DNA from 3 places in the Streptosporangium sp. NPDC048047 genome. Region 1 is predicted to be linked to each of the others. Evidence: riboswitches for the same ligand, from Rfam matches in the RefSeq annotation. Region 1 holds a riboswitch; each other region holds the start of a gene.
What was found. Region 1 has a riboswitch for cobalamin ahead of cobN (cobaltochelatase subunit CobN). Riboswitches for the same ligand answer to the same signal wherever they lie in the genome.
Positions count from the first base shown of each region.

Region 2: another riboswitch for cobalamin. It lies ahead of AB0D67_RS01610 (ABC transporter substrate-binding protein); the one in region 1 lies ahead of cobN (cobaltochelatase subunit CobN).
Region 3: another riboswitch for cobalamin. It lies ahead of AB0D67_RS18245 (ribonucleoside-diphosphate reductase subunit alpha); the one in region 1 lies ahead of cobN (cobaltochelatase subunit CobN).

Region 1 covers NZ_JBEZNH010000032.1:15,709-20,823, reverse strand. Annotated here, with positions in the region: gene AB0D67_RS24725 (precorrin-2 C(20)-methyltransferase) at 1-1,328, opposite strand, end outside; gene AB0D67_RS24720 (precorrin-8X methylmutase) at 1,334-1,954, opposite strand; gene AB0D67_RS24715 (precorrin-3B synthase) at 1,951-3,060, opposite strand; cobalamin riboswitch at 3,301-3,420, shown strand; gene cobN (cobaltochelatase subunit CobN) at 3,474-5,115, shown strand, end outside.
Region 2 covers NZ_JBEZNH010000001.1:345,228-350,342, reverse strand. Annotated here, with positions in the region: gene AB0D67_RS01615 (iron ABC transporter permease) at 1-454, opposite strand, end outside; gene AB0D67_RS01610 (ABC transporter substrate-binding protein) at 455-1,417, opposite strand; cobalamin riboswitch at 1,487-1,620, opposite strand; gene AB0D67_RS01605 (Gfo/Idh/MocA family oxidoreductase) at 1,759-2,619, opposite strand; gene AB0D67_RS01600 (histidine phosphatase family protein) at 2,872-3,453, shown strand; gene AB0D67_RS01595 (hypothetical protein) at 3,482-3,841, opposite strand; gene AB0D67_RS01590 (DUF397 domain-containing protein) at 3,965-4,201, opposite strand; gene AB0D67_RS01585 (helix-turn-helix transcriptional regulator) at 4,202-5,023, opposite strand.
Region 3 covers NZ_JBEZNH010000018.1:112,243-117,357, forward strand. Annotated here, with positions in the region: gene AB0D67_RS18230 (hypothetical protein) at 1-267, shown strand, start outside; gene glmS (glutamine--fructose-6-phosphate transaminase (isomerizing)) at 280-2,100, shown strand; gene AB0D67_RS18240 (tripartite tricarboxylate transporter substrate-binding protein) at 2,197-3,327, shown strand; cobalamin riboswitch at 3,326-3,527, shown strand; gene AB0D67_RS18245 (ribonucleoside-diphosphate reductase subunit alpha) at 3,735-5,115, shown strand, end outside.

The DNA.
Region 1 (5,115 bases):
ACCACCGGGGTATCCGGATCACGGTGCTCCAGCAGCAGGTCACGGGCGGCGGACAGCTGCCACGTACGGCTGCGCGAGGCCGGGTTGTAGATCGCCAGCACCAGGTCGGCCCGCGCGGCGGCGGACAGGCGCTCGGCGACCACCTCCCACGGCTTGAGGATGTCGGACAGCGAGATCACGCAGTGGTCGTGCCCGAGCGGCGCGCCCGCCCTGGCCGCGACCGCCTGGGCGGCCGTCAGCCCCGGCACCACCCGCACCGGCACGTCCGGGAAGCCGGCCGCGGCCTCCAGGACCGCGCTGGCCATGGCGAACACCCCCGGGTCACCCGAGGAGACCACCGCGACGCGGCGTCCCTCACCGGCCAGTTCCAGGGCGTGCCGGGCCCGCTCCGCCTCCACCCGGTTGTCGGTTCGGTGCCGCCGCTGGCGCGGGTTCGGCTCGACCCGGTCCACGTAGGGCCCGTACCCGACCAGGTCGGTGGCGGTCGCCAGCGCGTCCTGGGCCTCCGGCGTGAGCCAGGGCCGCCCGGCCGGGCCGAGCCCGATCACGACGACCTCCCCGGCCGCGGTGCCGGGGACCGGATCCGGCACGGGTTGCGGCACGAAGGCGCGCTCCGCCGGGCTGCTCAGCAGCGCCAGGGAGAAGTACGGCACCCCCTCGGGGTCCACGTCTTTGAGCGGCGCGACCCGCTCGCCGCCCATCGTGGCCCGCTCGACGTACCAGGCGTCGTCGAGCCGTCCGGCCTCGGCGAAGGCGTCGCGCACCTTGGCGAAGGAGCGTCCCAGCTTCATGACGGCCGCCGAGTCCGTGCCGCGCAGCCGTTCGGCCAGCTCCTCGCCCGGCAGCGTGCCGGGCAGCACGGTCAGCACCTCGTCGCGCTCCACGAGCGGGCGGCCGAGCACCGCCGACGCGGCGCTGACCGAGGTGACGCCCGGCACCACCTCGGTCGGGTAGCGGTGCGCCAGCCGCTTGTGCATGTGCATGTAGGAGCCGTAGAAGAGCGGGTCGCCCTCGCTCAGCACCACCACGGTCCGCCCCGCGTCGAGGTGCGCGGCGAGCCGGGCCGCGCACTCGGCGTAGAAGTCGTCGAGCGCTCCCTGGTAGCCGCCCGGATGGCCGGTGGTCTCCGTGGTCAGCGGGTACTGCAGCGCCTCCTCGATCTGCCCCTCCCGCAGGTACGGCCGGGCGATGGACCGGGCGATGCTGCGCCCGTGCCGCGCGGCGTGGTAGGCGACCACGTCCGCCTCGCCGATCAGCCGGGCTGTCTTGACGGTGACCAGTTCGGGGTCGCCGGGCCCGAGGCCGACGCCGTACAGGCGTCCCGACATGTGACTCACTCCGTTTCGCTCGCGATGGCGTTGACCGCCGCCGCCGTCATCGCACTGCCGCCGCGGCGGCCGTGCACCACCAGGTGTTCGAGGTCGCTGTCGGCCAGCGCCCGCTTGGACTCGGCCGCGCCGACGAAGCCGACCGGGATCCCCAGCACCGCCGCCGGGCGTCCCGCCCCCTCGGCGACCAGCTCCAGCAGGCGGAACAGCGCCGTGGGCGCGTTGCCGATCGCGACCACGGAGCCCTCCAGCCGGTCCCGCCACAGCTCCAGGGCGGCGGCGCTGCGCGTGGTGCCCAGGCGTTCGGCCAGCTCCGGGACGCGCGGGTCGCCGAGCGTGCAGACGACCTCGTTGCCCGCGGGGAGACGGCGGCGCGTCACGCCGGAGGCGACCATCATGGCGTCGCAGAGCACGGGCGCGCCCGTGCGCAGCGCCCGCTCGGCCCGGACGACCGCCCCGGGCGACCAGTCCAGGTCGCGCACCAGGTCGGTCATGCCGCAGGCATGGATCATCCGTACCGCCACCCGGGCGACCTCGGGCGGCAGGCCGTCCAGGTCGCTCTCGGCGCGGATCGTGGCGAACGACAGCCGGTAGATCTCGGCGCCGTCGCGTATGTAGTCGGTCACTGATGCCTTTCCTCGTATCCGTCGGCGGTGGCGACCATCCGCACGACCCGGCCGGGCGGCAGCCCGCACTGCCGCTCGCAGCCCGCCCAGTGCACGGGCAGCTCCGTGTGACGCCGGGGCACCCAGCGTGCGGCGTCGGCCCGCACGTCGGCCAGGGCCTTGGCGCATCCGGGCCGTCCCGCGCAGGCGGTCACGCCCGTCCAGGGGGAGTCCGGGTCGGTGATGAGCCCGGCCGCCTCCAGCGCGCCGCCGACGCCGGGGCGGTCCGCGACGAAGACGGTACGGCGGGGCGACAGCCGCACCTCGGCGTCGGGGGGTCCGGTGACCCGCCCGGCGGGGCCGGGGTGCGCGACGGGCCACCCGGGCATCGGCGGCGCCGGAGGCCGCTCGGCGGGACCGGTGCGTGCCGGGGTCCGCTCGGTGAAGCGGGCGGGCGTCGAAGCCCGCTCGGCGAGGCCGGCGAGCGCCAGGGCCTGTTCGGGAGTGAGACGGCCCAGCGGCACCAGTGCCTCCACCAGTCCGGCGGGCCGCTCCGGAGGGAGGGGCGGCCGGTACGCGCCCGCCGTCCCGCCCAGCTCGGCGGCGATCCTCGCCGGGCCGTCCGCCAGCTCGGAGACGCGCCACTCGTCGGTACGCAGCCGCAGGAAGGCCGCCGCCGCCTCCAGCAGGCCGTCGACCGTGCCCGGCACGCCGTCCACCTCGTACCCGGCCAGCAGCAGCCGGCCGTCGACGGAGGCCGCGTCGACGGGCAGCCCGGTGCCGCCCAGCGCGAAAAGGAACCGGCCGGGCAGCCCGGCCAGTTCCGGCCGGGCGCACAGGGACCGGTCCAGCTCGGCCACGAGCGCGCCGGCCACCGACGGCGCGGCGACGATGTTGCGCACCCGCTCGTGCGTGTCCGAGGGCCGCAGCCCGGCCTCCGCGATCCGCGCGGCGAAGGCGGCGGGGTCGCGCAGGCCCCGCACCTGCACGTTGGCTCGCGAGGTCAGCTCGATCACCCCGGAGCCGAGGTCGCGGGCGCAGCGGGCCAGCTCCCGCAGCTGCGGCGTGGTGAGGATGCCGCCCGGCGTGCGCACCCGGGCCAGCGGACCGTCGGCGGCCTGGTGCACCTGGACCGTCCCCGGGCAGGCGTCGGGACGTGCTCGCCCACCGGGACGCGCCCGTCTGTCAGGGCGTGGCGGTCCGTCAGGGCGTGGCGGTCCGTCAAGGCGTGGCGGTCCGTCAAGGCGTGGCGGTCCGTCAAGGCGTGGCGGCTCGTCCGGGCGGGTCCGTCCGGTGCGGCCGTCCGGGGGGAAGTCGTGGATGGTCATGGCGGATCTCCCGTCATAGGCTTGCCGGAGGCGAAGGTCAGGAGGAAGCCGGTGTGAGTCCGGCGCGGTCCCGCCACTGTCACCGGGGAGCGAACCCCACCGCAGGCCACTGTCACAGGGAAGGCCGGGGTGAGCGTCGATCCGGGAGCCAGGAGACTCCGGCCGCCGCGACACCCGCGACCGGGGCGAGGACCCCGAGGGAGGACATCCCCGTGCCCACAGTCCTTTTGCTGTCGACGTCCGACACCGACCTGCTGAGCGCGAGGGCCAGCGGCGCCGGCTACCGGCTCGGCAACCCCGCCAGGCTCCTGGCCGACGACGTCCCCGGCCTCGTGGAGGGCGCCGACCTGGTCGTGGTGCGCCTGCTGGGCGGGCGCCGCGCCTGGGAGGAGGGCCTCGACGCGCTGCTGGCCGGGCCCCGGCCGGTCGTCGTCCTGGGCGGCGAGCAGGCCCCCGACGCCGAACTGATGGAGCTGTCCACCGTCAGCGGCGGCGTCTGCGCGCAGGCGCACTCCTACCTGGCCCACGGAGGCCCCGCCAACCTGGCCGAGCTGCACGCCTTCCTGACCGACACCGTGCTGCTGACCGGCCGGGGCTTCGAACCGCCCCTGCCGGCCCCGGCCTGGGGTCCGCTGGAGCGCGAGGCGGCGGACACGACCGGTCCGGTGATCGGGGTGCTCTACTACCGGGCCCACCACATGGCGGGCAACACCGCCTTCGTCGAGTCCCTGTGCCGGGCCGTCGAGGCCGCGGGCGGCCGGGCGCTCCCGGTCTTCTGCTCCTCGCTCCGCACGGCGGAGCCCGGCCTGCTCGAAACGCTGCGCCGGGCCGACGCGCTGGTCGTCACCGTGCTGGCGGCGGGCGGCTCCAACCCGGCGGCGGCCGGCGCGGGCGGCGACGACGGGGCCTGGGACGTCGGCGCGCTCGCCCGGCTCGACGTCCCGATCCTGCAGGGTCTCTGCCTGACGAGCAGCCGGAAGGCGTGGGAGGAGAACGACGACGGCCTCTCCCCGCTGGACGCGGCCTCGCAGGTGGCGATCCCGGAGTTCGACGGCCGGATCATCACCGTGCCGTTCTCCTTCAAGGAGATCGACCCCGACGGCCTGACCGTCTACGTCGCCGACCCCGAGCGGGCCGCCCGGGTGGCCGGCATCGCCGTACGGCACGGCCTGCTGCGCCGTACCCCGCCCGCCGGGCGTCGCCTGGTGGTGATGCTGTCGGCCTACCCGACCAAGCACTCGCGCGTCGGCAACGCCGTCGGCCTCGACACCCCCGCCAGCACCGTGCGCCTGCTCGCCCGCCTCGCCGAGGCGGGCTACGACCTGGGCGAGGGGTTCCCGGGGGTGGCCGAACAGGACGGCGACGCGCTGATCCACGCCCTGATCGCCGCCGGGGGCCAGGACCCCGACTGGCTGAGCGAGGAGCAGCTCGCGGGCAACCCGATCCGCATCGCCGCCGCCGACTACGCGGAGTGGTACGCCACCCTTCCCGGGGACCTGCGCGAGGGGATGGAGCGCCACTGGGGGCCGCCCCCCGGTGAGCTGTTCGTGCACGAGGGCGACATCGTGCTGGCCGCGCTGCGCTCCGGGAACGTGGTCGTGATGGTGCAGCCGCCGCGCGGCTTCGGTGAGAACCCGATCGCGATCTACCACGACCCCGACCTGCCGCCGAGTCACCACTACCTGGCGGCCTACCGCTGGCTGTCGTCGTCCTTCGGCGCGCACGCCATGGTGCACGTCGGCAAGCACGGCAACCTGGAATGGCTGCCGGGCAAGTCCGCGGGCATGTCCGCCTCCTGCGGCACCGACGCCGCGCTCGGCGACCTGCCGCTCATCTATCCGTTCCTGGTCAACG
Region 2 (5,115 bases), on a different contig from region 1:
TGGTGAACACGACCGTCGCCGTGGTCGCCAAGCCGGCGCCCGCCGCGGCGCCCAGCAGGTACGGGTCGGCCAGCGGGTTGCGGAAGACGCCCTGGTAGGCGGCTCCGGCGGAGGCGAGCAGGCCGCCGACGACCGCGGCGAGCAGGACCCTGGGCAGCCGCAGCTCCCACAGCAGGCTCTGCTCGACCGGCGCCAGCCCCGGGTCGGCCGAGACGAACGGCAACCAGTCGAGCAGCTGCAGCGCCGCCTTCCCCGGCGGGATGTCGGCGGCGCCGACCAGGAACGCGGCGAGGGCGCTCGCCAGGAGCACCCCGACCGCCGCCAGCGCCGCCGCCGGCCGGAGCCGGGCCGCACGTCCCGGCCGTCCGGCCGGGACACCGGGACCGTCAGGACTGTCGGGCATGTCGGGGGCGTCGCGGCTGAGGAGGCCGGAGGGGCGGGCGGAGCGGGTCACCTAGTCCGTCGCGGCCTTCTGCACGGCCTCGCCGACCTTCTCGGCGAGGTCCACGACGCGCGGCCCCCAGCGGGAGGCGATGTCGTCGTCGAGCTCGACGACCCGGTCCTTCCCGACGGCGGAGAGCTTGGACCAGCCGGGACGCTTGGCGAGGGTGGCCGCGGTCTGTGCGCAGCACTTGGTGTCGGCCAGGAACACCAGGTCGGGGTCCGCCTGGGCGACGAACTCGGCGGAAAGCTTGGGGTAGCCGCCGGCCGGGTCGGGCGCCTTGTCCGCGATGTTGGTCAGGCCGAACAGCCCGTAGACCTGGCCGAGGAACGTGCTGGACGTCACCGAGTAGGGCGTGGCGTCCAGCTCGTGGTAGTAGGTGAGGTTCTTGTCCTTGGGCGCGGCGGCGGCCAGCTCGTCGATCCGCTTGCGCATCCCGGTCACGACCTCGTCGGCCTTGGCCTTGTTGCCGGTGGCGGCGCCGAGGTCGCCGATCTGGTCGTAGGTCTCGTCGAGCTTGGCGGCCGCGGGCTCCAGCAGGACGGGGACCTTGACCTTGGCCAGCTTGGCGACGATGCCGTCGATGTCGTTGGCGAGCACGACCAGGTCGGGCTTCTGGGCGATGATCGCCTCGGCGTTCGGCTTGAAACCCGACAGGTCGGTCTTGGGGGCCTCGGCCGGGTAGGTGGACTGGTCGTCCACCGCGACCACCTGGGGCCCGGCGCCGACGGCGAACAGGCTCTCGGTGGCGGTGGGCGACAGGGAGACGACGCGCTCGGGCTTCCTGGCGATGGTGACCGGGCCGTTGCCGGCCTGGACCGTGACGGGGAACCCGGCCGCCTGGGCGGCGGGCGCGGAGCTCGCCCCCGAGGAGACCGCGGGGGACGAGGAGGACGAGGGGGAGTTCTGACCGCATCCGGCCAGGGCCAGCATGCCGAGCAGGGCACCGGCGAGAACGGGGCGTACGGGCCTCAACCGAGGTCCTTTCAGTTGCCGGAACCGAGAGACCCGCGAGAAGCGACGGATCACCCTTTTCCACGAGGGCTGACGACGTCGGCACAACGGAGGCGACCTGGCTCGGCCCCATGGGGACCATGACAGTTGCGGGACAGCGCCGGACTCACACCGGACTTCGCTACACGTTATGCGTCGGGCAAACGTTACCAATTCCCCGGGGAGCCGCGACATGGGACCCTCGGACCGGCCTCCCCCGCCCGGCCGCAGGACCCGCGCCGTCAACCTTCCCTCACCCGGCCACGCCTCGCGCCGCCCGGAGGACTCCCCCGGCGGGGTCGCGCGGCGCGGCGCCGGACCCGTCAGGCGTGGGTGAGCTGCTCCTCCGCCGCCGCGATGATCTCCTGAAGGCGCAGGCCGTGGGCGGCGTCGAGGGGGTGGCCGCCCCCGCCGCGGACGGCCTCGGCGAACTCCGCGAGCATCACCGAGAAGACGTCGGAGCCGAGCCGGTCGCCGTTCATGGCCTCCGTGCCCAGCTTGCCGTAGACCTCGACGGCGGCCGGCGGCTTGTCGCCCGGCACGCTCATGCACAGCGACGCCTCGCTGACCGCGCCGCCCTCGTGCTCCAGCAGCAGGCCGACCCAGCCCCGTGGGTTGCCGTGGGCGCGGACCGCGGTGACCCGGCCGAGCGCGGCGTCCAGCATGTCGATCATGTGCGGGCCGACGTCGAGGATCGCGCCGCGCTCCAGCCGCCAGGGGCTGGTGAAACCGCTGCCGAGCAGCGCGCCGGAGATGTGGGCCGCCCTGCCGCCGAAGGGCTCGATCGCCGAGACCCGGGCCAGGAACGCCCTGGTGGCCGGCGAGTAACGCCAGGTGAGGACCATCTGGGAGGGCACCCCGGCCTCGGCGACCGCGTCCGCCAGCCGCCGGGCCCCCTCCAGGTCGGCCGCGAGGGGCTTCTCCAGCAGCAGCGCCTTGCCCTCCTTGGCGGCGCGCACGCCCAGCTCGGCCTGTACGGCGGGCGGCACCGCGAACGCGACCGCCTCGCAGCTGTCGAACAGCTCCTCGATCCGCTCGAAGACCGGGACGCCGAACCCGGCCGCCGCTCCGGGCCGCCGCGCCCACACGCCGGTCAGGCGGGTGTGCGGTCCGGCCGACAGCATCGGCGCGTGCACCTTCTCGGCCCACGGCCCGGCACCCACCAGGCCCACAGATATCGTCACATCCCCCAGCCTCTCACGGGGTGCACCGCCGGGCGGGGGCACTCCGCCGAACCGGTCTCGACGCTTCGCCGAACCCGTCTCGACGCTCCGCTGAACCGGAGGGATCGGATGGCGGATCAACCGGACACGCAAGGATCGGGCGCGGAGGGGACCGGACGCGCAAGGACCGGACGGCCCCGCGGGGAGCGTTTCCGCCGGGTGGCAGGGGCACCCGATCGGCCGCGCCGGCCGTACCGGCATGATGGGTGACATATGAGAGAGATGTTCCTGCTACGGCACGGCGAGACGGAGTGGAGCCGGAACGGCCGCCACACCGGGCGCACGGACCTTCCGCTCACCGAGAGGGGGGAGGCCCAGGCGCGGGCGCTCGCCCGGCTGGTCGCGGAGCGGTCCTTCGACCTGGTGCTGGTCAGTCCCGCGGCGCGGGCCCGCCGTACGGCGGAGCTGGCCGGCCTCACCGACTACGAGATCGATCCCGACCTGTGGGAGTGGGACTACGGCGGGTACGAGGGGATCACCACTCCGGTGATCCGCGAGGACCGGCCCGGCTGGTACCTGTGGCGTGACGGGGTGGTCCCCGGCGACGCCGCCCATCCCGGCGAGAGCGCGGCGGAGGTCGGCGCCCGCGCCGACCGGGTGATCGGCCGGGCCCGCGCCGCCGGGGGCGAGGTGGCCCTGGTGGCCCACGGGCACTACCTGCGGGTGCTGTGCGCCCGCTGGCTGGATCTCCCTCCGACCGACGGCCGGCTCTTCCGGCTGGACACCGGCACCTACTCCCGGCTGGGCTACGAGCACGCCGAGCCGGTCGTGCTCAGCTGGAACGCCCCGCTCTAGAGCCGCGCCCGGCCGGAACGACCCACCGCTAGAGGAGCGGACCGCCGGGGGCCGCCGCCGTGGCGGGGACCGGTCCGGCGGGAACCCTCGGAACGGCGGGGCCCGGTTCGCCGGAGACCGCCGGGCCGGCGGGGACGGTCGCCGCGCCGGGTTGCGGTCCGCGGCCGGTCAGCCATTCGATGACGCCGCGGTGGCCGCGGCGGGCTTCCTCGAAATGCCGCCACCGCCAGTAGCGGGGCTGGTCGCGCACCCCGGTGACCCACGTGCTGTAGGACACCGGGGCGGGCGTCCCGTCCCGGCCGGCGGGCGAGGCCACGCCGTAGGTGCGGATCACGACGCGCCCGCCCGGTGCGAACAGCACGTCGTCGGCCACGGGATACAAGGTCATCTGGTCGAGCACGGTCGAAGCCCCCTATCAGCTGTGGGACCCACTCTCGCCCCCCGGGCCGCGTCCCCGGTTACGCCTCCGGCGCGACCGGGTTAACCAGATGAGCCGGGTGTAAAAACACTGTTACACGGTGAGGCCGTCGAACTCCCCGTCCTTCACCCCGAGTACCAGGGCGCGGATCTCGTCGCGTGTGTAGATCAGGGCCGGGCCGTCGGGGAAACGCGAGTTGCGGACGGCGATGCTGCCGTCCGACAGCTCGGCCAGCTCGACGCAGTTGCCCGTCGAGTTGCTGTAGCGGCTCTTGCGCCACCTGGCTCCCGCCAGATCGGTGGCGGGCATGCCGTTGTAGGTCTTCTCCATTTAGATCTCTCCGAGAAGGTCGCCGAGGATCTCGGCGGTGCCCCCGGGCGTGGTGCTTTCCACGCACAGCTGCTCCATGGCCGTGAGGTAGGGGTCGACGTCCTCACGCTTGTCCAGGTAGAGGGCACCCCAGAGCTGCTCGACGTAAACGACGTCCGACAGGTCGGACTCGGGAAACCGTAAGATGCTGAACGCGCCCCCCTCGGCCGCGTGCATGCCGAATCTGAAGGGCATCACCTGGAGGGTGATGTTGGGCAGCGCGGCCACCTCCAGCAGGTGCTGGACCTGCTCGCGCATGATCTCCTTGCCCCCGATGGGCCGGCGCAGAGCCGCCTCGTCGATGACCGCCCACAGACGCGGGCCGTCCTTGCGGGTGAAGCGCTCCTGCCGCTGCATGCGCATGTGCACACGACGCTCGATCTCCGCCTCCGGCGCGTCCGGGTAGCCGAGCCGGATCACGGTGCGCGCGTAGTCGGACGTCTGGAGCAGGCCGGGCACGAACTGCACCTCGTAGGTGCGGATCACCCTCGCCGCCTCCTCCAGCCCCACGTAGGTGGTGAACCAGTTCGGCAGCAGGTCGCCGTACTTGTGCCACCATCCGGGGGTGTTCGCCTCGCGGACCATCTCCAGCAGGCCGCGCCGTTCCGCGTCGTCGAGCACGCCGTACAGGGTGAGCAGGTCCTCCACGTCCCGGGTCTTGAAACCGACACGGCCGAGTTCCATCCGGCTGATCTTGGACTCCGAGGCGCGGATGTGGAATCCGGCGGCCTCGCGGGTGAGCCCCTTCTCCTCACGCAGGCGGCGCAGGCTGGCGCCGAGCATGATGCGCCGAACGGTGGAACCGGTACCGGGCGGGTCCATGGCCACGTGGTGCTCCTCGCTCGCTTTCCTGATCGACAGTTTGTCACTTCGCG
Region 3 (5,115 bases), on a different contig from region 1:
GCATGGCAGCCCCATGAGGAGCTGATTACCCATCTGGTCCGGACGAGCTCCCTCGGTCCGGGCGAGGCGGCGCGGGTCGTGGCGGACGTGCTGGCCTACTTCTCCGAGCCCGTCGAGGAGTTCGTCCGGCGTCGTCACGCCGAGCTCAAGGCCAAGGGGATGGTCAACGACCAGATCTTCCCCCGGATCGCCGCCGAGCTGCCCGCCCGCCGTGTCGCGGCACCCCAGCTCACCCTGCGCCAGCTGCGCCGGATCGTCTACGGGTAAGGAGTGCGACACATGTGCGGGATCGTGGCCTATGTGGGGCCGAAGGACGCGGCGCCGATTCTTCTGGAGGGCCTCGCGCGGCTGGAGTATCGCGGCTACGACTCGGCGGGGCTGGTGGTCTCCAACAGGGGCCTGAAGACGCGCAAGGTCAAGGGCCGGGTGGGCGACCTGGCCGCCGTGGTGCCCGCGCGTTTCAAGGGCACCCTGGGCATCGGGCACACCCGCTGGGCCACCCACGGCGCGCCCAGCGACGCCAACGCCCACCCCCACCTTTCCACCGACGAGCGCGTCGCGGTCGTGCACAACGGCGTCATCGAGAACGCCGACGAGCTGCGCGCCAAACTGGAGGCCGACGGCGCGGTCTTCGTCTCCGAGACCGACACCGAGGTGCTGGCGCACCTGATCGCCCGCACCGTCGAGGAGTCCGACTCGCTGGAGGAGGCGGTCCGCACCGCGCTCAAGCGGATCGTCGGCACCTACGGCATCGCGGTGATCGACGCCCGGCGGCTCGGCGAGGTGGTCGTGGCCCGCAACGGCAGCCCGATCGTGCTGGGCATCGGCGAGAAGGAGATGTTCGCCGCCTCCGACGTCGCGGCCCTGGTCCGCTACACCCGCCAGGTGGTCCACCTGGAGGACGGCGAGCTCGCGGTGCTGCGGGCCGACGGCTTCACCACCTTCGGCGGCGACGCGCGGGAGACCGCCAAGGAGCCGCTGACCGTCGACTGGGAGGCCGGGCACTACGACACCGGCGGCTACGAGCACTACCTGCTCAAGGAGATCTCCGAGCAGCCCGAGACGGTGGCCCGCACGCTGCGCGGCCGCCTCGACGACCGCTTCCACATCGCCCACCTGGGCGGCCTCAACATGGACGCGCGGGAGAGCCGGTCGTTCCGCCGCGTGAAGATCATCGGCTGCGGGTCCGCCTACTACTCCGGCCAGATCGGCGCCCAGCTCATCGAGGAGCTGGCGCGCATCCCGGCCGACGCCGAGCCGGCCAGCGAGTTCCGCTACCGCAGCCCCGTGGTGGAGCCCGACACCCTGTACGTGGCGATCAGCCAGTCGGGGGAGACCTACGACACCCTCGCCGCCGTCCAGGAGCTCAAGCGCAAGGGCGGGCGGGTGCTCGGCATCGTCAACACCGTGGGCAGCGCGATCGCCCGCGAGTGCGACGGCGGCCTGTACCTGCACGCGGGTCCCGAGGTGTCGGTGGCCAGCACCAAGGCGTTCACCTCGACCGCGGTGGCGTTCGCGCTGCTCGCGCTGCACCTGGGCCGGGTACGCGACCTGTCCCCGGCCGACGGCCGCCGCGTCTGCGAGGGCCTGCGGCGGCTGCCCGGCCAGATCGAGGAGATCCTCGCGCTGGAACCCCAGATCAAGGAGCTGGCGGCCAAGTACGCCGATACGGCGAGCATGATGTTCGTGGGCCGGGTCCGCGGCTACCCGGTGGCCCGCGAGGGCGCGCAGAAGCTCAAGGAGATCTCCTACGTGCACGCCGAGGCCTACCCGGCCAGCGAGCTCAAGCACGGGCCGCTGGCGCTGATCGGCCCGGAGACGCCGACCGTGGCGATCGTCCCCGACGACGAGCTGCTGGACAAGAACCTCACCACCCTGGGCGAGATCCGGGCGCGCGGCGGCCGGGTGCTCATGGTCGGGCACCGTACGGCGGACCCGAAGCTGGCCGACGACTGCGTGGTGGTGCCGAAGAACGAGATCGAGCTGGACCCGATCCTGCTGACGATCCCGCTCCAGCTGCTGGCCTACCACGCCGCCGTGGCGCTGGGCCGCGACGTCGACAAGCCCCGTAACCTCGCCAAGAGCGTCACCGTGGAGTGAGCCTGCCGTCCCTCCTCCCGGCGAGACCGCCATATGTCACAGAAAGTGACATAGGTGTAACCTGAGGTATCGGGGGTCTCGGGGGGAGGGCGCGTCGTGCACCGCAGGCGGTTCTTCTCGTTCGCCGCCGGGCTCGCCGTCCTCGGCTGCTGCGGCGGCTGCGGCGGTCCGGACAGGCCGTTCACCGCCATGCTGACCCTCATCGTGCCCGCCGCCCGCGGGCACGGCTGGGATCCCCTCGCCCGCGGCATGGCGGCCGTCGCGGGCGCCGAGGGGCTGGCGCGGGCGGCCGGGGTGGAGAACCGTCCGGGCGGCCCGGCGGGCGCCGCCCTGGAGGCGCTCGCCTCCCATGGGGCGCCCTACGGATCGCCGTCCGGGACACCGTACGGGTCGCGGTCCGGGGCGCCGTCCGGGCCGTCGTCCCGTGAGCGGTCCGTCCGCGACCCGCTCTCCCGCGAGCCGTTCTCCCGGGATGGGAGGCTGCTCCTCGCCGGGATGCCCGCGGTGGCCGGGGCGGAGATCGCCGACACCGCCGCCGTGGTCGACTCCACCACCCCGCTGGCCCGGCTGGCCGGCGACTGGGCGGCCCTGATCGTCCTGCCCGGCTCCCGTCTGCGCTCCTTCGAGGACCTCGCCGCGTTGCTGCGCCGCGACCCGGGCGGGCTGGTGATGGGCGGGCGCCTGGAGGGCGGCTCCGACCACGTGCTCTACGGCATGATCGCCAAATGCCTCGGGGCGGACGCCCGGCTGCTGCAGTACGCCGGGTATCCCACCGCCGCCGACGCCGTCGAGGCGCTCCGCGACGGCCGGGTGGGCGCGATCCTGGGCTCGGCGCGCTCCTTCACGCGCGAGATCGCCGCCGGCCGCCTGCGGCCGCTGGTGGTCTCCTCCGCCGAGCGGCTCCCCGGGATCGACGCGCCGACGCTGATGGAGATGGACGTCCGGCTGGAGTACACCGACTGGTGCGGGGTGTTCGGCCCGCGGGGCATGAGCCCGGACGACCGGGACCGGGCCGTGGCCCTGTGCGACGCCCTCGACGCCTCGCCGCGCTGGCGGTCCCTGTGCGAGGCCGGGGGCTGGAGCCGGATCTACCTCAGCGGCGACGACTTCCGCCAGTGGCTGTCCGGCGAGACCGGCCGGGCCCGTGACGTGCTCCGTGATCTCGGTTTGCTCAAAGCCTTCGCCACAACCTGTTGGGGTAGTTGCGTCCGAAGCCACTACATGTAGGATCCTCGTCGTTGCCGGCTCGCCTTCCGCGTGAAGGCGAGGCAAGAGGGAACCCGGTGCGAATCCGGGGCTGCCCCGCAGCGGTGAACGGGAACGACCGCCGTCAGGAGCACTGGGCCATGCGCCCGGGAAGCGACGGCCAGTAGGCATGCGCCAGGCGCCCGTGAGTCCGAAGACCTGCCGGCGACGGGAAAGACGGGAGAAGGGGACCGGGCCGGGTGCCGGGGCCGCGTGAGGCGGCCCGGGGCGCGCGGCGCGGCCGCCTCTCCCGGCACAGATGTCCAGGGCCTCGAGGGTGGGCCCGCGGACGAGGCGGTCCGGCATGCCCGTGAACCGTTCTCCGACGCGTGCCCTTGACCCGGCGGGAGCCCTACGGGAAGAGCACCGAGCACGCCAGGAGGAAGCACGTGGCACCGATCGTGACCGAGGCAGCCGAGACAGCCGAGGGGACCGGGCAGGCACGCGAGGATCTGGCCGGCCGCCGGCTGGCCATCGAGGAGGCCGCCGCCCGGGTGGTCGCCGATCCGGAGAACTCCAGGGTCGCCGCCGGCCTGCTGGCCGGGCTGATCGCCGACGAGGCCGCCGCCCACGGCGTGCGGACCTTCGCCGGGTCCGTCGCCGCCGCCCACGCCGCCGGGCTGCTGCAGGACGGCCTGGCCGCCTTCGTCGCGGCGCACGCCGCCGAGCTGGACGGCCTCGTCGACGACGCCGCCGACGCCCGGTTCGAGTACTTCGGCCTGCGCACGGTCTACGACCGCTACCTGCTGCGCCACCCCGAGACCCGCGGCGTGCTGGAGCGCCCGCAGCACTTCTTCCTGCGGGTGGCGTGCGGCCTGTCGGAGACGGTGGAGGAGGCCGCCGAGCTGTACCGCCTCATGTCCACCCTGTCCTACCTGCCCAGCTCGCCCACCCTGTTCAACTCCGGCTCCCGCCGCCCCCAGCTGTCCTCCTGCTTCCTGCTCGACTCGCCCCGCGACGAGCTGGAGGCGATCTACGAGCGGTACGGGCAGATCGCGCGGCTGTCGAAGTACGCCGGGGGCATCGGCGTCTCCTGGACCCGGATCCGCTCACGCGGCTCGCTGATCCGCGGCACCAACGGCCACTCCAACGGCGTCGTGCCGTGGCTGCGCACCCTGGACTCGAGCGTCGCCGCGGTCAACCAGGGCGGCCGCCGCAAGGGCGCGGCCTGCGTCTACCTGGAGACCTGGCACGCCGACATCGAGGACTTCCTGGAGCTGCGCGACAACACAGGTGAGGAGTCGCGCCGCACGCACAACCTCAACCTCGCCAACTGGATCCCCGACGAGTTCATGCGCCGTGTCGAGGCCGACGGCACCTGGTCGCTGTTCGACCCCAAGGAGGTCCCGTACCTCACCGACCTGTACGGCGAGGCGTTCGACGCGGCCTACCGCGCCGCCGAGGCCGAGGGCCGGTACGTCCGCCAGGTCCCGGCCCGCGCCTTGTACGGCCGGATGATGCGCACCCTCGCCCAGACCGGCAACGGCTGGATGACCTTCAAGGACGCCGCCAACCGCACCTCCAACCAGACGGCCCTCCCCGGGAACGTCATCCACCTGTCGAACCTCTGCACCGAGATCCTGGAGGTCACCGGCGACGCCGAGACCGCCGTGTGCAACCTCGGGTCGATCAACCTGGCCGCCCACCTCGACGGCGGGCGGATGGACTGGGAGCGGCTGCGCTCCACCGTCCGCACCGCCGTAGGGTTCCTGGACCGCACGATCGACCTGGGCTTCTACCCGACCCCCGAGGCCGAGGCCGCCAACCGCA